3 regions of the Herbaspirillum sp. Her4 genome follow, and region 2 is predicted to be linked to each of the others. Evidence: predicted binding sites of a transcription regulator. Region 2 holds the regulator's gene; each other region holds the start of a gene.
What was found. Region 2 encodes HrcA, which represses chaperone genes, less so after heat shock. Its sites were predicted from a motif close to TTAGCACTCNNNNNNNNNGAGTGCTAA; they were not measured.
Positions count from the first base shown of each region.

Region 1: the regulator HrcA is predicted to act here: its motif matches at 3,152-3,178, upstream of rpoH (RNA polymerase sigma factor RpoH).
Region 3: the regulator HrcA is predicted to act here: its motif matches at 3,827-3,853, upstream of groES (co-chaperone GroES).

Region 1 covers NZ_CM176330.1:269,191-276,846, forward strand. The annotation lists gene ftsY (signal recognition particle-docking protein FtsY) at 1-1,159, shown strand, start outside; gene ACWFUC_RS01255 (cell division ATP-binding protein FtsE) at 1,164-1,856, shown strand; gene ftsX (permease-like cell division protein FtsX) at 1,853-2,776, shown strand; gene rpoH (RNA polymerase sigma factor RpoH) at 3,339-4,238, shown strand; gene ACWFUC_RS01270 (SCO family protein) at 4,327-4,917, opposite strand; gene cyoE (heme o synthase) at 4,930-5,823, opposite strand; gene ACWFUC_RS01280 (COX15/CtaA family protein) at 5,820-6,956, opposite strand; gene ACWFUC_RS01285 (SCO family protein) at 7,001-7,633, opposite strand; gene ACWFUC_RS01290 (SURF1 family protein) at 7,620-7,656, opposite strand, start outside.
Region 2 covers NZ_CM176330.1:1,811,271-1,818,926, reverse strand. The annotation lists gene hemH (ferrochelatase) at 1-883, opposite strand, end outside; gene recN (DNA repair protein RecN) at 928-2,574, opposite strand; gene ACWFUC_RS08320 (NAD kinase) at 2,654-3,571, opposite strand; gene ACWFUC_RS08315 (HAD family hydrolase) at 3,608-4,336, shown strand; gene hrcA (heat-inducible transcriptional repressor HrcA) at 4,408-5,436, shown strand; gene fur (ferric iron uptake transcriptional regulator) at 5,557-5,982, opposite strand; gene ACWFUC_RS08300 (outer membrane protein assembly factor BamE) at 6,195-6,743, shown strand; gene dapB (4-hydroxy-tetrahydrodipicolinate reductase) at 6,789-7,595, shown strand.
Region 3 covers NZ_CM176330.1:2,119,029-2,126,684, reverse strand. The annotation lists gene ACWFUC_RS09695 (hypothetical protein) at 1-1,002, shown strand, start outside; gene ACWFUC_RS09690 (TniB family NTP-binding protein) at 1,013-1,870, shown strand; gene ACWFUC_RS09685 (TniQ family protein) at 1,842-2,831, shown strand; partial or broken gene ACWFUC_RS09680 (TniQ family protein) at 2,835-3,224, shown strand; gene ACWFUC_RS09675 (hypothetical protein) at 3,261-3,734, shown strand; gene groES (co-chaperone GroES) at 3,970-4,260, shown strand; gene groL (chaperonin GroEL) at 4,404-6,053, shown strand; gene ACWFUC_RS09660 (porin) at 6,307-7,539, opposite strand.

The DNA of each region.
Region 1 (7,656 bases), 1.5 Mb from region 2:
CGAACCGGCAGCCCAGCCGGCCCCGGTGGTTCCGCCCCCGACTGAATCCGTTGCTCCTGCTCCTGCCGCTCCCGCTGCGGTTCAGCCACCAGTTGCCGCGCCTGCACCGGTAGCACCCCCAGCCCCGACGCCGATCGCTGACCCGGAGCCTGTGCCCCAACCCTTGACTGCCCCGGCCGCCCCCCCGGAGCCGGTGGCCGCCGTCGAAGAGGCCGCCGAAGAAGTCGAGATCGTCGCCGCGCCGGAACCGGCCCCAGAGGTCAAGCGCTCGTGGCTGTCGCGCCTGAAGGCCGGGCTGTCCAAGACCTCGAGCAACCTGACCACGCTGTTCGTGGGTGCGCGCATCGATGAAGACTTGTACGAGGAACTGGAATCGGCCCTGCTGGTATCGGACGCCGGCGTGGAAGCCACCCAGTGGCTGCTGGCCGAACTGAAGAAAAAAGTCAAAAACGAGCGCCTGACCGAAGCCGCCCAGGTGCGCACCGCCCTGCGCACCCTGCTGATCGACCTGCTGCAGCCGCTGCAGCGCCCGCTGGTGCTGGGCCGCGACAAGCCGCTGGTGATGATGATTGCCGGCGTCAACGGTGCCGGCAAGACCACCACCATCGGCAAGCTGGCCCTGCATCTGCAGGCGCACGGCCAGTCGGTGCTGCTGGCCGCCGGCGACACCTTCCGCGCTGCGGCCCGCGAGCAGTTGGCGGTCTGGGGCGAGCGCAACAACGTCCAGGTGATCGCGCAGGAATCCGGTGATCCGGCCGCCGTGGCGTATGACTCGGTGCATTCGGCGCAAGCCCGAGGCACCCATGTGGTGATGGTCGATACCGCCGGCCGCCTGCCGACGCAATTGCACCTGATGGATGAACTCAAGAAGATCAAGCGGGTCATTGCCAAGGCGATGAACTCGGCACCGCATGAAGTGCTGCTGGTCATCGACGGCAACACCGGCCAGAATGCGCTGGCCCAGGTCAAGGCCTTCGATGATGCGCTGGGGCTGACCGGCCTGGTGGTGACCAAGCTGGATGGCACCGCCAAGGGCGGCATCCTGGCCGCCATCGCCAAGACCCGCCCGGTGCCGCTGTACTTCATCGGCGTGGGCGAGAAGATCGAAGACCTGCAGCCGTTCAATGCCACCGAATTCGTCGATGCCCTCCTGAGTTGAACCGATGATTGAATTTACCCGGGTTTCCAAGCAATACGCGCGCGAGGTCTATGCCCTGCGCGACATTACGTTGTCGGTGAAGAAGGGCGAATTGATCTTTTTGGCCGGCCCTTCCGGTGCCGGCAAGTCCACGCTGCTGAAGATGATCGCGGCCATCGAGCGGCCCACTTCGGGCAAGCTCACCGTCAGCGGCACCGACATCGCGGGCTTGAAACCTTCCGGCCTGCCCTACCTGCGGCGCAACCTGGGGCTGATCTTCCAGCAGCAGAAGCTGTTGCTGGACCGTAATCTGCTGGCCAACGTGATGCTGCCGCTGATCGTGACCGGCTCTTCCCGCCCGGATGCGGAAAAGCGCGCCCGCGCCGCGCTCGACAAGGTCGACCTGCTGGAGAAGGCCATGTGCGAGCCGCTGGAACTGTCCGGCGGTGAGCAGCAGCGCGTGGCCATTGCGCGCGCCATCGTCAACCGTCCGCAGATCATTCTGGCTGACGAGCCGACGGCCAATCTGGACCGGGCCAATGCCAACAAGGTGCTGGCCGCCCTGAAATCCTTCCACGGCGTGGGCGTGACCTGCCTGATCTCGACCCACGACGAAAATTTCCTCACCGGTGCCGACCGCATCATCTACCTGGACCGTGGCCGCATCGTCGATGGCTGGCACAACGGCGTGGCCAATCCCGTGGAGGTGTCGCCATGAACTGGCTCCGACAGCATTTCGCCGCCATTGCGGACGCCCTGCGCCACCTGCTGCGCTCGCCGGGCAATTTCCTGTTGAACGTGCTGGTGGTCTCGATTGCGCTGGCGCTGCCCTTTGCCGGCCTCTCGGCGCTGGAAAACGTGCGCCCGATCTCGGAGCAGATGTCGGTGGAACCGGAGATCAGCATCTTCATGAAACCCGATGCCAGCCGCGAGGCCGCGCAGGCCGTGGGCAAGACCATCAGCCAGGTGTTGAAGGACAGCAACACCAATGGCAAGGTCGAGTTCATCCCGCGCGAAAAAGCCTTCGATGCGATGAAGAGCAAGACCGGCCTGGCCGACGTGCTCGCCACGCTGGGCAGCAATCCGCTGCCGGACAGCTACGTGGTGCGCCTGCCCGGCTTCGAGAACGCCATGAATGCCAGCCGGGTGGACGACATCGCCCAGCAGCTCAAGAAGCAGCCGGGCGTGGATACGGTGCAGATCGATTCCGAATGGGTCAAGCGCCTGGCGGCGCTGCTGCGCATCCTGCGACTGGTGCTGCTGTTCCTGGGGATCACGCTGGGGGCGGTGGTGGTGGCGGTCGTCTTCAACACGATTCGCCTGCAGGTGATGACGCAGCGCGACGAAATCGAGGTCTCGCGGCTGTTCGGGGCGACCAATTCCTTCATCTATCGTCCGTTCTATTACACCGGCGCGCTGCTGGGCCTGTGTGCGGGCGCGGTGGCGCTGGGGCTGGTGGTGGCGGCGCAGCAGCCGCTCAATGAAGCCATCCTGGATTTCGCCCACCTGTATGCCTCGGAATTCCAGCTGGCCCTGCCCAGCCCCATGGCCATCGGCCTGCTGCTGGCCATCAGCGGCTTGTTGGGCTTGTTCGGGGCGATGCTCTCGGTGCGCAGGCAGTTGGCCAGGAAGGCTTGAGCGCCAGCTCAGCCATCCGGTTCGCCAAGCCAGAAAGCCCGCTCATGCGGGCTTTCCTTTTTTGACAGGAACATTCACCTGATCCTGCTGCCCATACAATAAGAGCGGCGTCAGATCGTCTTCTACTTGAAGCCAAGTTCATTTGACCGGTTTACCACCCCCCCCCAGCACCGAAGCTTCCCAATGCAGGATGGCCATTTCCTGCGCCTTGCCCCTCACTTGGCGCGCTGCAAAAAAGTGTTACAAGTTTCTGGCCCCCTTTTGACCCCAATCGCAACTTTTGTCGCCCAAAGGCGACTAATATGAAGGGGAAGCAACGCAATGATTAGCTGAGAAGCAATAGTTCTTGGCTATCAACACCGCACCATCATGCAATTAGCACTCTTGGGTGACGAGTGCTAGAATACCTTATTGAATTGCTCCAGTTTTATCGGAGCACAGCACCAAACAGCGTCTGGCCACGTTGGCCGCGCCGGGGAAGTTGGCAACATTGCCCCCGGCAACCGAAGCATCCGCTTCCTACCGTTTCATACTGTTTCCGCAAAGGAACCAAGGAGAATCCATGAAAACTGCGTCTGCACACACTGCACTCATGCCTGCCGAGTCCAATGCACTCGCGCTGGGTTTTTCCGGCAGCCTGGGCAATATCGACGCGTATATCTCGGCAGTGAACCGCCTGCCCATGCTGACCCACGAAGAAGAGATCAAGCTGGCGCGCGACCTGCGTGAAAAGAACGACCTGGGCGCCGCTCAGAAGATGGTGCTGTCGCACCTGCGCTTGGTGGTGTCGATTGCCCGTGGCTATCTCGGCTACGGCCTGCCGCACGCCGACCTGATCCAGGAAGGCAATATCGGCCTGATGAAGGCCGTCAAGCGCTTCGACCCGGCCCAGAACGTGCGTCTGGTGTCTTATGCCATGCACTGGATCAAGGCCGAGATCCACGAGTACATCCTGAAGAACTGGCGTCTCGTGAAGGTCGCGACCACCAAGGCCCAGCGCAAGCTGTTCTTCAACCTGCGCAGCCACAAGGAAGGCCTGGACGCGATGACGCCGGCCCAGGTCGAGGCCCTGGCCAAGACCCTGGACGTCAAGCGCGAAGAAGTGATCGAGATGGAAACCCGTCTGTCCGGTCGCGACATCGCCCTGGAGTCGCCCACCGATGATGAAGATGACAAGTTCGCCCCCATCGCCTACCTGTCCTCCGACAATTCGGAACCGACCCGCGTGATCGAAGCCAAGCAGTACGACCGCCTGCAATCCGAAGGCCTGGAAGCGGCCCTGTCCAAGCTGGATGACCGTTCGCGCCGCATCGTCGAAGCCCGCTGGCTGGCCAATGACGACGGCTCGGGTGCAACCCTGCATGAACTGGCTGACGAGTTCGGCGTGTCGGCCGAGCGTATCCGCCAGATCGAAGCAGTCGCGCTGAGGAAAATGAAGACCGCGCTGCAGGCTTATTCCTGATCCGGATTTCATTCAGGTCAGCAGCAATGAAAAAGGCACCCTCGGGTGCCTTTCTTTTTATCCAAACGATTTATATCGTTTCAAGCCATCACGACAGCAGCAGCTTGATGTCATGCGCCAGCGTCTGCGGCCCTTGTCCGTGCTTGACGAACAGGCGGATGTGTCCCTGCGGATCGAATACGTAGCTGCCCGCCGTGTGATCCATCGTATAGCTGCCCGGCTGCTTGCCCGGCACCTTCTGGTAGAACACCTTGAATTCCTTGGCCACCTTCTCGGTCTGCTGCAGATCGCCGCGCAAGCCAAGGAAACGCTTGTCGAAGGCCGGCACGTATTGCGCCAGCACTTCCTGGGTATCCCGCTCCGGATCGACGGTCACGAAGAGCACCTGCACGCGGTCGGCGTCCGGCCCCAGTTCCTTCATGACGTTGGACATCTCGACCATGGTGGTCGGGCACACGTCCGGGCACTGGGTATAGCCGAAGAACATCACCACCACCTTGCCCTTGAAATCGGCCAGAGTGCGCGGCTTGCCGGTGTGGTCGGTCAGTGCGAAGTCCTTCGCGTAATCCAGCCCGGTGACATCGGTATTGTTGAACTTCAGTTCAGGCTTGGACGGCCCGCAGGCCGCCAGCAGCGTTGCGCAGCCAGCCAGCAGCAGCGCCGAGAGGAATCGTTTCATGCGTTCAAGGAATCAGAAACTGCGGAACAGGAAATAATGGTCCACCAGCAGCACCGCAAACAGGATGGACAGGTAGACGATCGAATAAGCAAAGGCCTTGCGCGCGATCAGGTCGGTGTAGTGGCGATAGATCTGCCACGAATACCAGAAGAAGATCGCACCCAGCACGATGGCGGTACCCAGGTAGATCAGGCCGCTCATGCCGATGGCGAAGGGCAGCATGCTCACCGCCAGCAGTGCAATGGTGTACATCAGGATGTGCAGCTTGGTGACATCCATGCCATGCGTGATGGGCAGCATCGGCAGGCCGGACTTGGCGTAATCGTCGCGGCGGTACATGGCCAGCGCCCAGAAGTGCGGCGGGGTCCAGATGAAGATGATCATCACCAGCACCCAGGCCTGCATCGGCACGTCATTGGCCATGGCCGCCCAGCCCAGCGCGGGCGGCATGGCGCCGGCCAGGCCGCCGATGACGATGTTCTGCGAGGTCGCCGGTTTCAGGATGATGGTGTAGATGATGGCGTAGCCGACGAAGGTGGCGAAGGTCAGCCACATGGTCAGCGGATTGACCAGGTTGTACAGCACCCACATGCCCAGGCCACCCAGCACGCCCGAGAACACCAGCGTCTGTCCCACCGTGATTTCGCCGCGCGCCATCGGACGGCGGGCGGTGCGGGCCATGCGCGAATCGATCTCGCGCTCGACCAGGCAATTGATGGCGAAGGCCGCGCCGGCCAGCAGCCAGATGCCCAGCGTGCCGAAGATGACCTTGTGCCAGTCCGGCAGGTCGGGCGTGGAAAGGAACATGCCGATCACGGCACAGAACACTGCCAGCTGCGTCACGCGCGGCTTGGTCAGTGCCCAGTACTGGGCGATGCGGTTGGGTTGGGCGGTCAATGTGGTCATGGCGTGACGGGCCGGGCGGATGCTGGTGGAGCAGCGGCGGCCAGGCCGGAGGGTGCGTAACGGACCTTGTAGTTTAACATGACCATCAGGATGACCAGCAGCGCCGCGCCGCCGTTGTGGATCACCGCAATGGCCAGCGGCCAGTTCAGATAGATGGTCGCCAGACCAGTACAGAGCTGCAAACCCAGCACCGTCAGCATCCAGCGGGCGGTCTTGCGCAAGCCTTCATCACGCAGCGCGCGGTGTGCCAGCCATACAACATACAAGATGACGACAAAGGCAAAACTGCGATGCACCCAGTGGATCGCGGTCAGCGCTTCCACCGGCAGGTAGTCGCCCGAGGAGGTCATGCCGAGATGGCGCCAGAGCGTGAAGCCATGTTCGAAGTCCATCTCCGGCACCAGCTTGCCATTGCACAGCGGGAAATCGGAACAGGCCAGCGCCGCGTAATTGGTGCTGACCCAGCCGCCCAGCGCAATCTGCAAGCCCAGCAAGGCCGCGCCGATGGTGGCCGGCACGATCAGCGCACGGCCTGCGGGCGAGACCGGCACATGCTGCTCCTGCCGCGCCCCCAGCCAGGCCAGCATGGCCAGGAGCGTCAGGCCCAGCAGCAGGTGGATGGTGACGATGATCGGTTGCAGCTTCATGGTCACGGTCCACGCACCGAAGGCGCCCTGCAGGCAGACGAAGCCCAGGAGCGCCGTCGGGAACCAGGGACGGAACTGCAGTTCGGTCTTGCCCGACTTGATCCAGCGCCGCCAGGCGGCCACCATCAGCACGATGATGAGGAAGCCCACGGCCATGGCGAAATAGCGGTGGATCATTTCGATCCAGGCCTTGGCCCAGGTCACCGGACCAAACGGCATGGCCTCCTGCGCGGCATTGATGTGCTCGTGCGCCAGCAGCGGATTGGCATGGCTGTAGCAGCCCGGCCAGTCGGGACAGCCGAGGCCCGAATCGGTCAGGCGCGTGAAGGCCCCGAACATGATCAGGTCGAAGGTAAAGAACAGCGTCACCCACACCAGCTTGCGGTATTTGTTGGCCACGCCCTGTGCGCGCCACACCAGCGCCAGCGGAATCAGGGCCACCACGAGCCCGGTCAGGCCCAGTTGTATCAGCGTCGTTGCATTCATCTTGAGTCAAACGTGCGTCACTGCGCGCAGGGGATCCATCCGCATCAGCCGATGGAGGAAGCGCGCAGCAATTTGGAAATGTCCTTCTTCATCTTGCCGGGATCGGGGTCCTTGGGGAAGCGCATCATCAGGTTGCCCAGCGGGTCGATCAGGTAGATGTGGTCTTCGGCCGAGGTGCCGGCATCGGCCGGCAACCAGGACTGCAATTTGCCGGCGTCAACCCGAAGGATATCGGTTCCGTCGAATTCGCGCAGGAGCATGGTCGCAATCGGCGCGCGATCCGTGACCAGCCATACGCGCTCGATGCGCTCCATTTCCTTGCCTTGCATCAGCCGCAGCTGGCGCATGGTCAGCAGTTTCTTCTGGCAGGGTTCGCCGCAGTCGCCGCGATCGACCTGCAGCATCACCCACTTGCCCTTGTAATCCTGCAGCTTGGCCGGACCGCCATCGATGGCACTGCTGCCCAGATCCGGAATCGGATACTGGCGCGGATCGATCAGCGCACCATAGTTGTTGCGGCTCTGCGGCTTGATCACGTAATAGGTGAGGTAGGAAGCGATGAGCGGTGCGGCACACACGGCCACCACCGCCAGCATCTTCCAGCGGCCGATGCGGCGGCGGCGCGCCTCGTCGATGGATGCGGCTTGCGCGGATTGTGGAGCTTCAGGCTTTGTCATGACGACCACGTTTGAATCCTGTC
Region 2 (7,656 bases):
CTTCCAGGGTTTCCAGGCAGTCGCTGGTGAAACCGGGACACATCACGTCGATGCGGCGCACGCCCTGCCGGCCCAGTTCCTGGGCGGTGGGCGCGGTGTAAGGCTGCAGCCACTCGGCCTTGCCGAAGCGCGACTGGAAGGTGACTTGGTACTGCTCATCGGTCAGCCCCAGCGATTGCGCCAGCAGGCGTGCGGTCTTGTAGCACTCGCAATGGTAAGGATCGCCCAGCATCAGCGTGCGCTTGGGCACGCCGTGGAAGCTCATCAGCAGCTTGTCTGGCCGGCCGTGCAGGTCCCAGTGATCCAGCACCGACTGGCGCAGCGCCTGGATGTAGGCATCCTGGTCGTGATAGTTGCGGATCAGGCGCAGCTCGGGAATGTTGCGCACCAGGCGGTAATGGTCGAAGACGGCATCGAAGATGGAAGCAGTGGTCGTGCCCGAATACTGCGGATAGGCCGGCAGCACCAGGATGCGCGTGCAGCCCTGTTGCTTCAGCTGGTCCAGCACTTCGGGCAGCGAAGGCGTGCCATAGCGCATGGCATACACCACCTGCAACTGATGATGGCCGCGCCCGGCCAGTTGCACCGCCAGCGCAGCGGCCTGGCGCTGTGTATGCACGCGCAGCGGCGAGCCTTCCTCGGTCCAGATGCTGGCGTATTTCTCGGCCGACTTGGAGGAGCGGAAGGGCAGGATGATGCCGTTGAGAATGAACCACCACACCGCACGCGGGATTTCCACTACACGCGGGTCCGACAGGAATTGCTTGAGGTAGCGTCGCAGCGCGCCTGCATTGGGCGCATCGGGCGTGCCGAGATTGACCAGCACCACGGCGGTGGAGGCCGGGCTGCCGTGGGTGTAGGGAGGTTCTTTGCGGAAGGGCATGGTCGTTGAGCTTGGGTTTCTTGATGTTCTTGGTGTGAGGGCGATCAGGAAGCCAGCAGCTCGCGCGCGTGCTTGCGCGTGGTGGCCGTGATTTCCAGTCCGCCCAGCATGCGGGCGATTTCTTCCACGCGCGCCTTGGGGTCCAGCCCGTCGATGTCGGAGAGGGTCTTGCCGCCCTCGCTGCGCTTCTTGACCTGGTAGTGCTGGTTGGCCTGGCTGGCCACCTGCGGCAAGTGCGTCACGCACAGCACTTGCCGTTCCTGGCCGAGACGCTTCAAGAGCCGTCCGACCACTTCGGCCACGGCACCGCCGATGCCGCTGTCGACTTCATCGAAGATCAGGGTCGGTACCGTGGTGGCGGCCGAGGCGATCACCGAGATGGCCAGCGAGATGCGCGCCAGTTCACCGCCCGAGGCCACCTTGGCCAAGGCGCGCGGTGCCACGCCGGCGTGGCCGGCCACCAGGAATTCCACCTGTTCCAGGCCGTATGCCGCCGGCTCCACTTCATTGAGCGCGATCTCGAAACGGCCACCGGCCATCGACAGATCCTGCATGGCGGCCGTGACCGCCTCGCCCAATGCGGCCGCTGCCTTGGCGCGCGCCTTGGAGAGGTTCTGCGCCTGCGCCAGATAGGCTTGCTTGAGCTTGTCTTCCTGCGCGCGCAGAGCATCGAGGTCGCTGGCATCGGCCAGTTGCTTCAATTCTTCGGAGAGCTTGCGATGCTCCTCGGGCAGCTCATCGGGCTGCACATGGAATTTGCGGGCGGTCGAATGGATGGCTTCCAGGCGCTCTTCCACTTCCTGCAGGCGCGCGGGATCGAGTTCAACGCGGCCGAGATAATCATTCAAGGCATAGACCGCTTCCTGCAGCTGGATCTGCGCCGGTTCCAGCGCGTCGAGCACCGGCTTCAAGGCAGTATCGACATCGACCAGCTTGCTCAGCTTCTGCGTGATCGAGGAGAGTTGCGAGAGGATCGGCGACTCCGATTCCGAGATCACGCCCAGCGCCTCCTGCGCGCCACCAATGAGCGCAGCAGCATGCGACAGGCGGCTGTGCTCGGTGCTGATGTCAGCCCATTCGCCGGGCTTGACGGCCAGCTTGTGCAGCTCGGCCACCTGCCACTCCAGGCGCTCGCGCTCCAGCAGCACATTGCGCGCATCCTGCTCGAACTGCTCACGCTGGCGGGCCAGGGCGCGCCAGGTCTTGTAGGCGGCAGCCACCTCGCGCGCAGGTTCCAGCAGACCGGCCTGGCTGTCCAGCAACTGGCGCTGGGCATCGGCCTTCATCAGCGACTGGTGCGCGTGCTGGCCGTGGATGTCCACCAGCATCTCGCCGACTTCGCGCAATTGCGCGGCGGTGGCGGCGCTGCCGTTGATGTAGGCCTTGCTGCGGCCGGCATTGTCGATCACCCGGCGCAGCAGCACGCCGTCGTGCTCGCCGCTGAATTCGTGTTCGTCCAGCCAGGCCATCACTTCCGGCGTGGCGGTGAAATCGGCGCTCACATCCGCCTTGGCCGCGCCCTCGCGCACCACGCTGGGATCGCCCCGTCCGCCCATGGCCAGTGCCAGGGCATCGATGAGGATGGATTTGCCGGCGCCGGTTTCGCCGGTGAAGACGGAGAATCCGCGCGCGAATTCGAGCTCGATGGCATTGACAATCACGAAGTCGCGAATCGTTAAGGTACGCAGCATGGTGGTCTCGCAGCGGGTTGGACGGACAGGCCAGTAGGCTCAAGCGGGCCGGCACGCGAAGGCCGGGCTTGATGCGCGCTTATTGTAATCGGCCTTCTATGGAGGGGTATTCATTCCAGTGCAGCTTCTCGCGCAGGGTATCGAAATAACTCCAGCCCTCGGGATGCAGGAAAGTGATCTTGTGCGCCGAACGGCGGATCACGATGCGGTCGCCATGCAGCACGCTGGTCAAGGATTGCATGTCGAAGTTGGCGCTGACCTCGCGCCCGGCCACCACCTGGATCACGATCTCGCAGGAATCCGACAGCGTGATGGGCCGGTTGGACAGCGAATGCGGAGAAATCGGCACCATCACGATCCCGTGCAGGCTGGGATGCAGAATGGGGCCACCGGCCGACAGAGCATAGGCGGTGGAACCGGTGGGCGTGGCCACGATGAGACCATCGGAACGCTGGTTGTACATGAAGCGGCCATCGACCTCCACCCGCAGCTCGACCATGCCGGAGGTGGAGCCGCGCGCCACCACCACATCGTTCAGGGCCAGCGCCCGGAAAATCTCGCTGCCCTCGCGGTAGACCCGCGCTTCCAGCAGCGAACGCGACTCGGCTTCGACCTTGCCTTCCAGCATGTCGGCCAGAGCCGGTATCATGCGGTCCTGGGCGATATCGGTGATGAAGCCCAGGCGGCCCTGGTTGATGCCGATCAGCGGCACGTTGTAGGGTGCCAGCTGGCGCGCGATGCCGAGCATGGTGCCGTCGCCGCCGACCACGATGGCCACGTCGGCGTGATGCCCGATCTGCTCGGGCGTCATGCTGTCATAGCCTTGCAGGGCGATGTTCTCGGCGGTCTCGGACTCGAAGACCACGGTGTGGCCATGCGACTCCAGGAACACCGCGATGTCCGACAAGATCTGCGCGATGCCGACGGCCTGGAACTTGCCGACGATGGCGACGGTTTTGGGTACGGCTGCCTGAACGGGTAATTTGATGGGCCACATGCTGCGGATTAGACCATAATTTGAGATGACATTGTAATGAAACCAAGCGCTTCCTCCCTGCCCTCCTCGCCCGCTCCCTCCCCCATCGAGGCGGTCCTGTTCGATCTCGACGATACCCTGTGGGCCATCGAACCGGTGCTGGTACGTGCCGAAGACCTGCTCTACGACTGGCTGCGCGAGCATGCACCCGCCGTGGTGGCCACCCATACCATTGCCAGCCTGCGCGAACGCCGCATGGCCCTGATGAAGACCGACCCGATGTATCGCATCGACCTCTGGAAGCTGCGCCACACGGCGCTCTCCGAGGTCTTCCGCGAGCATGACGTGGACCTGGCGCTGGTCGACCCGGCCATGGCCCTGTTCTCCGAAGCGCGCAGCACGGTGGCGCTGTTCGATGACGTCGAACCGGCGCTGCTGCGCATGAAGGGCAAACTCACTCTGGGTTCGGTCTCCAACGGCTTTGCCGATCTGGAGCGCATCGGCCTGGCCGGGCACTTCGGGGTCTCGATTGCCGCCCATCGCTTCGGCCGCGCCAAACCGGATCCGGCCATCTTCCACGCCGCCTGCGAGGCACTGCAGGTCGCCCCGGCTGCCACCGTCTATGTGGGCGACGATCCGCTGCTGGACGTGCAAGGTGCGCAGCGGGCCGGTTTGCGGGCAGTATGGATGAACCGTTTCGACCGCACCCTGCCCGAAGGCATCACGCCCGACGCCATCTGCCGCGACCTGCATGAGCTGCACGACTGGCTGCAGGCGCAAGCCTGACCCTTTGTTCAATTTCTGGAAGAACTGATGCGGCCGTCACATTTACCGGATATGCCGCTAGAATATGCCCCATGCAACTCGATAACCGCGCCCGCACACTCCTGAAGGCCCTGGTCGAACGGTACATCGCCGACGGCCAGCCAGTGGGCTCGCGCGCCCTGTCGAAACTGTCGGGCCTGGAACTGTCGCCAGCGACCATCCGCAACATCATGGCCGATCTCGAAGAGATGGGCTTCGTCGCCAGCCCGCACACCTCGGCCGGCCGCGTGCCCACGCCGCGCGGCTATCGCATGTTCGTCGACACGCTGCTCACCGTCGAGGCCATCGACGAAAGCGCCCTCGAAGGCCGCCTGCAGGCACGCCTGCAGCACAGCGGTTCGCCCCAGAAGATCATCACCAATGCGGCCCAGGTGCTGTCTTCGCTGTCGCAGTTCGCCGGGGTGGTGATGACGCCCAAGCGCGAATCGATGTTCCAGCAGATCGAGTTCCTGCGGCTGTCGGAAAAGCGCATCCTGCTGGTCATCGTCGACCAGGGCGGCGACGTGCAGAACCGCATGCTCCTGACCGACGTCGACTACACCCCGAGCCAGCTGACCCAGGCCGCCAACTACATCAACCAGCATTACGCCGGCCAGTCCTTCGACCAGGTGCGCATCCACCTGCAGGGCGAACTGCGCCAGCTGCGCGACGACATGACCGCGCTCATGCAGGCCGCCGTCGAAGCCGGCAGCGACGCCATGAACGAAGAGGCCGACAACAACGTGGTCATCTCCGGCGAACGCAACCTGCTGTCGGTGACCGACCTCTCCTCCAACATGAATTCACTGCGCCGCCTGTTCGACATGTTCGAGCAGAAGACCGGGCTCTTGCAGCTGCTGGATGTGTCCAGCAAGGCCACGGGCGTACAGATCTTCATCGGCGGAGAATCCCAGCTGGTGCCGATGGACGACATGAGCATCGTCACCGCCCCCTACGAGGTCAACGGCCGCATCGTCGGCACTCTGGGCGTGATCGGACCGACCCGCATGGCCTACGAACGCGTCATTCCCATCGTCGACATCACGGCCAAGCTGCTTTCCAGCGCCTTGAGCCAGCACTGATCGCTGCCAGCACAACCATCGCGCCAGGACGCAAAAAAGCCATGTGAGACCTCACATGGCTTTTTTACATTTTCCTTCATGCAGCCTTGCCGGAATCAAGCCAGGCAAGCGAAAGCAAACTTACTTCTTCACTTTCTTGCAGTTTTTGCAATGACCGTAGAGGGCCAGGGCATGGTCGGCGATCTCGAAACCGTGCTCCTGGGCAATCTTGAGCTGGCGCTTCTCGATTTCGGCGTCGAAGAATTCCTCGACCTTGCCGCAATCCAGGCAGACCAGGTGGTCGTGGTGCGAGCCTTCGTTGAGTTCGAAGACGGCCTTGCCGGTCTCGAAGTGATTGCGCTGGAGCAGGCCGGCCTGTTCGAACTGGGTCAGCACGCGGTAGACGGTGGCCAGGCCGACGTCGAGATTGTCGGACAGCAATTGTTTGTAGACGTCTTCGGCGCTGAGGTGGCGCACGGAGGTGTTCTGGAAGATTTCGAGGATCTTCAGGCGCGGCAGGGTCGCCTTCAGGCCGCTGGCCTTCAGTTCGGATGGATTGTTCGGCATGGTAGAGTGGGTTCCCGGGTTTTACTGGTCTCGAACAGGCGCGGCGGTCCACTGGGAAGACCTGGCGGACCGTTCCGGCGGGGCGGTGGGGAACGCCCTTTTACACCCGGAACGCACTCATGCCTATTTAAGAAGTGAGTTCTAGCTTATCATATAGCGCTTTAGGCTCATGGCTCAACCCGGTTGAAATCTTTATGCGCATGCTTTCCCGAATGAAGTCCCGTCATCACACCACCGCCATCGGCGTCCTGGCTGCACTGGCCGTCTCGCTGGCCGGCTGCTCCTCGACCAAGGCACCGGAACAGGCAGCACCCACCGATACCTCGGGCGTGAAGGTGACCGGCAAGAGCAACAGCCTGTTCGGCTTCTTCAAGCCCTACCGCATCGACATCCAGCAAGGCAACTTCGTCTCCAAGGAAATGGTGGCGCAACTGCGCCCCGGCCTGACCCGCGACCAGGTGCGCTTCGTGCTGGGCACGCCACTGCTGACCGACATGTTCCACAGCAACCGCTGGGACTACGATTTCCGTCTGGCCAAGGGCAACGGCGAGATCATGACCAGCCGCGTCTCGGTGTTCTTCAAGGATGACCTGCTGGATCACGTCGAAGGCGGCCAGAACCTGCCCACCGAAAGCGAATACCTGACCCTGATCACTGACGCCAAGGTCGGTTCCAAGGCCGGCTTCAGCGACAAACCCAAGGACGACAGCGAGATCAAGCCCGCCTCGCCGGTGGCGCCTTCTTCGGCCACCAACAAGTAAGCCAGGCAAGCCCCGTCCTTCGCACTTCTTTCTTCCGAGTTTTACATGACTGCACTGAATATCGCGGTGACCGGCGCCTCCGGGCGCATGGGCCGCATGCTGATCGAAGCCATCCTCAACGCCGAGGGCCTGCACCTCTCCGGCGCCCTGGATACGCCTGCCTCGCCTGCCATCGGCACCGATGCCGGCCTGTTCCTGGGCAAGACCACCGGCGTGATCATCGAATCCGAGCTGGCACGCGGCCTGGCCGGTGCTGACGTGCTGATCGATTTCACCCGTCCGGAAGGCACGCTCAAGCACCTGGAATACTGCGCCGCCCACGGCGTGAAGGTCGTCATCGGCACCACCGGTTTCGAGGCCGAAGGCAAAGCCGCCATCGCCGAATTCGCCAAGCGCACCGCCGTCATGGCCGCGCCCAACATGAGCGTGGGCGTCAACGTCACGTTGAAGCTGCTGGAACTGGCCGCCAAGAATTTCTCGCACGGCTACGACATCGAGATCATCGAAGCCCACCACCGCCACAAGGTCGACGCCCCCTCGGGCACTGCGCTGAAGATGGGCGAAGTCATCGCCGATGCGCTGGGCAAGAAGCTCGACGACGTCGCCGTCTACGCCCGCGAAGGCGTTACCGGTGAGCGCGATCCGTCCTCCATCGGTTTTGCCACCGTGCGCGGCGGCGACATCATCGGTGACCACACGGTCCTGTTTGCCGGCATCGGCGAGCGCATCGAGATTTCGCACAAGTCCTCCAGCCGCGTGTCGTACGCCATGGGCAGCCTGCGCGCCGCACGCTTCCTGGCCGACAAGGACACCGGCCTGTATGACATGCAGGATGTGCTGGGCTTCAAGTAAGCCGAGCCCGCAATCACAGGAAATGCCCGACGCTGCCGCGCCCCACCAGGTCCGGCAGCGA
Region 3 (7,656 bases), 310 kb from region 2:
AGTCCAAAGCAGATATACACGGAAGGCGTTTCATTTCTGAAAAATCCATGGATGGGCTGCGGAATTTTTGAACTGGCAGTCGTCGACAACGGCCTGGAGTTCCACTCTCCACAGTTCAAGATGGCGGCCTGGCATTTGAATACCGACATTCAATATTGCGCCGTTCGCCAGCCCTGGCTCAAGCCGAAGGTCGAACGCGCACTTGGCGTTGTTTCGCAAAACCTGCCGGCGCAAGGGCGCGTTCATAAACCTGAGAACAATTATCTGCCACCTGATCCGAAAAAGACTGCTGCTATTACCTTTAGTCAGTTGTGCCAAGGACTACTCAAATTGTTCGTAGATGTCATGCCGATGGACGTCAATGAATATACGTTAGCGCAACCATTCCAAACCTTTAAAGAAGGATTTGAGCGCCTCCCCCCTCCGGAATTTTCGGCATCCGAGCAAGAGCTAGGGCTTATTAGCGCGCTGACGAAAAATCTTACCGTCGGAAATTCTGGGATTGAAAGTGCCTACCTGAAATACAACAGCATTGAGTTGCAACAGCTTCGGAGGCAAATTGGCCTGACCTTCAAGACACTGGTCAAGTACCAACCAGAAGACCTGAACTACGTATTTGTACAAGATCCTCGAAACGGAAAATGGCTTCGAGTTCCTAGCATCTACCCTGAGTACACCGAAGGCCTATCGGTAATTCAACACCGCGCAATTCGCTTGGCCAAGAAAAGCGAATTAAGAAAAAAAGACACGATTCTGGTACTGGGACAAGGAAAACTGGAAATGATTGATATGTACGAGGGATTCTTAAAAGGAAATTTAGGGAAGAAGAACATCAAAGCGGCGCAGCAGTTCGGATCATTGACGTCCTCTCAGACACTTCTATCCGCAGGCGATTTGAAAGCCACCGCATCTCGAGCGCCCGAGCAACTCGTAGAAGCCAAGGAGGGCTTGCCAATCCGTCCAGAAGATATTCCATTATTTTCGAGCATCCTACTTGATTGAAAGATCCCACATGAACCCCAAAAGCTTAGCCCACATCGCTCGTCAAGTGAACGCGACGCTCGTCATGCACCAGCAATTTCAGGAAGCATATGACGGCATCCTCGAGCTTATTTACCTCAATAGTCTTTCCGACGTCAGCTTTGGCGGCGTAGTTATTGCGCCGTCCGGATGTGGAAAATCTTCGCTCATCAAACTTGTGCAACAAGGTCTTGCAACTGACTCTCGAGTACCTACCGGCTCTATGTGCCTTACTGTTTCCGCGGGAGCGAACACGTCCGTTGGTCAGTTGGTGTCAGGTTTGATGAAGCAACTTGGATATCAAACAGTCGTTCGCACTTCGACGATCGCAGATCAAAGCGCATTACTCGCAACAACTTTAAAGGAGCGCAAGGTTGTTGCGGTCTTCATCGATGAATCACAGCATATCTCTCGCGGAAGACGAACTCTTTCAGCAGCGGCCATCACTGACTGGATCAAAGTGCTCAGAGATAGTGCTGGAATCGTGATTGTGATGATGGGAACCAGGGAGTTCATTCCTTTGGGCGACAGCAACGATCAACTAGCGTCGAGAGCTCCAGCCACCTTCACGATGTCTGAATTTAAGCATGACGCATCATGGTCCGGTCTTCTTCTGAGAATTGCTCAAGAGGTCAGCTCCTTTGACTTCATGCCGGTAACGACCTTCACGAAACAACTTCATAAGATGACCAACGGCGTTCCACGAACGTTAAAGCAGATATTGATTGCCAGTGCAGCATCAGGACTTAAGTCCAAAAAGACCTCCCTCGATCAGGATTGCCTGAAAGAAGGGTTCCACTCCGTTTTCGGAAACAGCACTGATGCGGAGAATATCTTTGGGCCTGCGTGATTTCCTCCCAATGCCGAGACAAAGCTCACCAGAACCTGATGAGGCTCTGATGGGCTTTGTACTCCGCATGGCGAATGCAAACGCCGTCCAGGGTATCCATTGGCTTTATCAGCGACTGGGAAGAGACAAACTAAATCGATTCAAGTTCGAAGATTGTCGAGACATTGCGTACACATTCGGAAGCTCTGTGGAGAAAATAGAACGTGCAATGTGGAGACGCCGGCATCAAGATGGGATGCCGTTCCATACCTTGGATACGATCATTATCAGGAAACCATATCTGATACGTCCGCTTCGGCCACAGATATGCGCCAAGTGTCTCGATGAGAGCGGCTACTGCCGTCAAACCTGGGACTTTCAGTTTGTGTGTGCCTGCCCCAACCACAACTGCACACTAATTGATCGGTGCCCACGGTGCCGCCGCTATATTCAATGGATGCGTCCTTCACTATTGAGTTGCAATTGTGGCGCCGCGTGGACAGGTGTTGAGCCAGAATCTCTCCTCCCTTTGAAAGCCAGTGTTCGCGTAGCATCACTCGTTCAAAGCAAACTGAGCTCAGATAGTGCGACTTTTCTCCCCCAGGATCCGCTGGAGTCAGCGCTCTCGAATCTCAGCCTTGATGCTATCTCCAAATTGGTTTGGATCTTCGGTTTCAAAGAGCATATTGACAGTCATATAGGGACTGGCCGTAGCCAGCAGATCTTCAGGACTGAAGATGCTACTCGATGTATTGAGCGCGGATATGCCCGGCTAAGAGAGTTTTGTCGTGCGGCCGCTAGCGATCAGGTAAGTACAACAATCGATTCAGTCCACATGCCAGCACTGAAAGTCTTTGTACAAGAAGCCGACTCAACTGCTGATATTCGATTCGCGGAATGGCTATCTTTGCAGGCTCTCCGCCAGTCGGCAGGAAAGTACAAGTTGAGTAGAGCAGGGCATCGGCAGCTCCACCTCTTCTAATTTATGCATCTATTTTTTCCAGGTGTTGATCCACCTTTTCCGACTGAAACACTTGCTTCTTTGACGCAGCGAATAGCTCAGCGACACGACATCAGCTTTCTCCAGTTTCACAAAATATTCGAGACGACAAAGGATCCGGACATGGACTTCTGCATGACCGCAAAGCAGCTCGATATTTTTGGTGAGCGGTGCCGTATTTCACATAGCGTTCTTGAGGTGATCCGAAGAAGTTGTTGCCGCTTTGTCGAGCAACCTTATTTGAAAGACCTCTTACTACGCCGGAAGTGTGACGATATCGACTACAGATTTTGCCCACATTGCTGGCGAGGTGACCATACACCGTATCTTCGGCTTGATTGGCGATTTCGAGATATCACTCTGTGTCGGATACACGGAGAACCACTTGAAGACAGATGCACATCATGCTCAATGCCACTAGCCACGCATCGTCCAATCCTCGGAGGCAGCTTTCATCCACCTCCTGTGCAAAATCTGGCCATTTGTTTTTTTTGCAGATATGACCTTCGCCAGGTCTCACGAGCAAATTCCTCTTTTGATGCTCAGCCCAGCTGGAAACAGGTTCATTTCCAAAATGCAATTATCTCAGCCATTTTGCACGGCCATTTCCAAACGGAAGCAGATGGCGTGAAGAGATCACTGGAGGATTTGCCGGCCTATCTGCAAAAAGTAGGGATGGAAGAAAAATCCAAGAAAGTCCATTTGTTTGCCGGCTTAACTGAGAAAGAAGCCAAGACTCTTGGTAGGGCTTTAAACAAGGCGGTACGAGATGCAACGTGGGTAGAACCCCGAAACGGAGAAAAATTATCAATGCCACACAGCATTGAGGTAAAACGTTTCTTTATGGAAATTCGTGCTTCCAACGGAAAATCCAGAGTTAAGTGACAAAAATCCTGACTTAGATGATTTCCGACAGCAGACCAGGCGCGCAAACACGGCAATTGACGCCTTGAAAATTCCCCAACCCATCCCTATACTTAGCACTCGTCACGGCAGAGTGCTAACAGCGCCGCCGGGCGCAATCCCCTTTTTCATGCGGTGACGTCTGCTGCATTTGGAAGAAAACCGTTGCAGGCATCGCCGCAATCAATGCTAACTTATTGAAAATTAAGGAGTTCTCATGAATCTTCGCCCTTTGCACGATCGCGTTATCGTCAAGCGCCTCGACCAGGAAACCAAGACTGCTTCCGGTATCGTTCTGCCTGACGCAGCGACCGAAAAGCCGGACCAAGGCGAAGTCCTGGCCGTCGGCAACGGCAAGATCCTGGAAGATGGCAAGGTCCGCCAACTGGCCGTGAAGGTCGGCGACCGCGTTCTGTTCGGCAAGTACTCCGGCCAGGCCGTGAAGATCGATGGCCAGGAACTGCTGGTCATGCGCGAAGAAGACCTGTTCGCCGTCGTCGAGAAGTAATTCGGCATCCGGCCTTCCTTTTCCTTCTATATAGATAGAGAAAACGTGAAGGCCATCGGCAACAAGACAGCAGCCGGTGCTCCCTGAATCTTCAGGCCCGAGCCCGGCGACATGAACTGAACCGAATTTCTGGAGAATCCAACATGGCAGCAAAGCAAGTTATTTTCGGCGATGAAGCACGCGCCAAGGTCGTCAACGGCGTCAACATCCTGGCCAACGCAGTCAAGGTCACCCTGGGCCCCAAGGGACGCAACGTCGTGCTGGAGCGCAGCTTCGGCGCCCCGACCGTGACCAAGGACGGCGTTTCCGTCGCCAAGGAAATCGAACTGAAGGACAAGCTGGAAAACATGGGTGCCCAGCTGGTCAAGGAAGTCGCTTCCAAGACCTCCGACAACGCCGGTGACGGTACCACCACCGCAACCGTGCTGGCTCAAGCCATCGTGCGCGAAGGCTTCAAGTACGTCGCCGCCGGCTTCAACCCGACCGACCTGAAGCGCGGTATCGACAAGGCTGTCACCGCCATCGTCGGTGAAGTGAAGAACCTGGCCAAGCCCACCACCACCTCCAAGGAAATCGCTCAAGTCGGCTCGATCTCGGCCAATTCCGACGCGGACATCGGCGACATCATCGCCAAGGCCATGGAAAAGGTCGGCAAGGAAGGCGTCATCACCGTGGAAGACGGCAAGTCGCTGGAAAACGAACTGGACATCGTCGAAGGTATGCAATTCGACCGTGGCTACCTGTCGCCGTACTTCATCAACAACCAAGAGAAGCAGATCGTCGCTCTGGACAATCCCTTCATCCTGCTGTTCGACAAGAAGATCTCCAACATCCGTGACCTGCTGCCGGTGCTGGAACAAGTCGCCAAGGCTGGCCGTCCGCTGCTGATCGTGGCTGAAGACGTCGAAGGCGAAGCCCTGGCTACCCTGGTGGTCAACAACATCCGTGGCATCCTGAAGACCGCTGCCGTCAAGGCTCCTGGTTTCGGCGACCGCCGCAAGGCCATGCTGGAAGACATCGCCATCCTGACCGGCGGCCAAGTGATCGCCGAAGAAGTCGGCCTGACCCTGGAAAAGGCTACCTTGGCTGAACTGGGCCAAGCCAAACGCGTTGAAATCGGCAAGGAAAACACCACCATCATCGACGGCAACGGCGAAGCCGCTGGCATCGAAGCTCGCGTGGCAATGATCCGCACCCAGATCGGCGAAGCGACCTCCGACTACGACCGTGAAAAGCTGCAAGAGCGCGTGGCCAAGCTGGCCGGCGGTGTTGCACTGATCAAGGTTGGCGCTGCCACCGAAGTCGAAATGAAGGAAAAGAAGGCCCGCGTCGAAGACGCCCTGCACGCTACCCGCGCTGCTGTTGAAGAAGGCGTCGTGCCTGGCGGTGGCGTTGCCCTGCTGCGCGCTCGCGCCAACGTCAAGGACCTGAAGGGTGACAATCCGGATCAGGAAGCCGGTATCAAGATCGTGCTGCGCGCCATCGAAGAGCCGCTGCGCCAGATCGTCTTCAACGCCGGCGACGAGCCGTCGGTGGTGGTGAACAAGGTGCTGGAAGGTTCGGGCAACTTCGGCTACAACGCCTCCAACGGCACCTACGGTGACCTGGTGGAACTGGGCGTGCTGGATCCGGCCAAGGTGACCCGTTCGGCTCTGCAAAACGCTGCCTCCGTGGCCAGCCTGATCCTGACCACCGACGCCCTGGTGGCCGAAGTGACCGAGGACAAGCCGGCCGGCATGCCTGGCGGCATGGGTGGTATGGGCGGCATGGGCGGCATGGACGGCATGATGTAATTGGCCTTCCGGCTGCGGGCCATGCGTCGCATGGCCTGTGCTGCAAGTAAAAAACCCGCATCAGCGATGATGCGGGTTTTTTGTTGGGCGGCGATCGGAGCGGATCCGGAATGCAAGGCCTCCTCGCCGAGTTCGCGCAATTGAGTTGACCGAGCATCGACCTCACAAAGGTTTCTGCATAAAAAAAGACCCGCATCCTTGCAGATGCGGGCCAAAACATCGGGCTCCCACGAGCCCGATGCAGTGCCAGAACTTAGAAGGTGTGGATCAGGCCGGCGTTGATGCCGGTCTGGCTGCGATCCAGGCCAGGTTCGCGATCCTTGCCCAGACCGACGCTGTACATGTCGGACGAACGCAGATTGCGGATGACCGCATAGGTGGAAGTACGCTTGGACAGGTCATACTTGGCACCCAGGTTCAGCTGCAGGAGACGGCCATCGGCGCTGCGAGCGAACTTGGCGCGGGTGTACTGCAGGCTGCTGATCAGCGCCAGGTTCGTCGAGATCTTGTAATTCACGCCGACATCCAGAGTGCTGCTGGATTCATGGTTGGCACCGCCGATGAGGAAATCGCCATCGTCAGGCATGTCATAGTAAGGCTTGGCACCAGGGGCCTTGGGATGCGCCAGCGAACGGAAGCTGTAGTCATGCTTGGGATTGAAGGCGATCTGCGACGGCACCTTGGCCAGCGGCAGGCTCAGGCGGGAGTAGGAACCATAAACCTTGGCCGGACCAAACTGATAGGCCGCTGCCAGCGTCCAGGTCTTCAGGCAGGTATCGCCCGCCTTGTCCTTGCCCGCCTCTGCCCCATTGCAGGCGGAGGCGCCGTTGACGTCACTGGAGCCAGCCCCCATCTTGCTTTGGAAATAGCCCAGGCCCAGGGTCAGCGGACCATTGGCGTAAGTACCGCCCAGGCCGAAGGACTGGCCGGCACCGGTATTGCCGGCTTGCTCACCGAAGCCATAGATAACGCTACCACTGAAGCCGCCGAAGTTCGGGGTGTTGTAGCGAATGGAATTGTTGACGCGCTCGCCGTTGGTGCGGTCCAGGTTCTGCGAGTGGACACGGCTGACCACGCCGCCAAAGTCACCAGCCGAGCTGATGGCGCCGATCTCGCCCAGGATGTCGTTCTGACGGCCGACCAGCACCGTACCAAAGTTGCCCGACAGCCCCACGGTCGCCTGACGGCCCCACAGCAGCTTGCCCTGGCCCGCCTCGCCGGTATCGACACTGAAACCGTTCTCGATGGTGAACAGCGCCTTGATACCGCCGCCCAGGTCTTCCACGCCCTTGACGCCCAGGCGCGAACCCTTCATCAGGCCGGAATCGAGCGCCATCTGGCCGCCCGTATCCTTGCCGCCGGTGGAGATCTTGTTGGTGTAGGACAGGCTGGCGTCGACCGCACCGTAGATGGTCACGCTGCTCTGCGCGTGCGCCGCGCTGCCGAAGGCAGCCAGCACGGCCAGGGCCAGGATGGACTTTTTCATAGAGTACTCCGTAGTGGTTTGATTGCTGTTGATTGGAGGGTGGACATCACCTTGCGACGAGGGCACCACCCAGGCTTCCGAAAGAAACATCAAGAAGTCACGGCAAATCTAAACCGA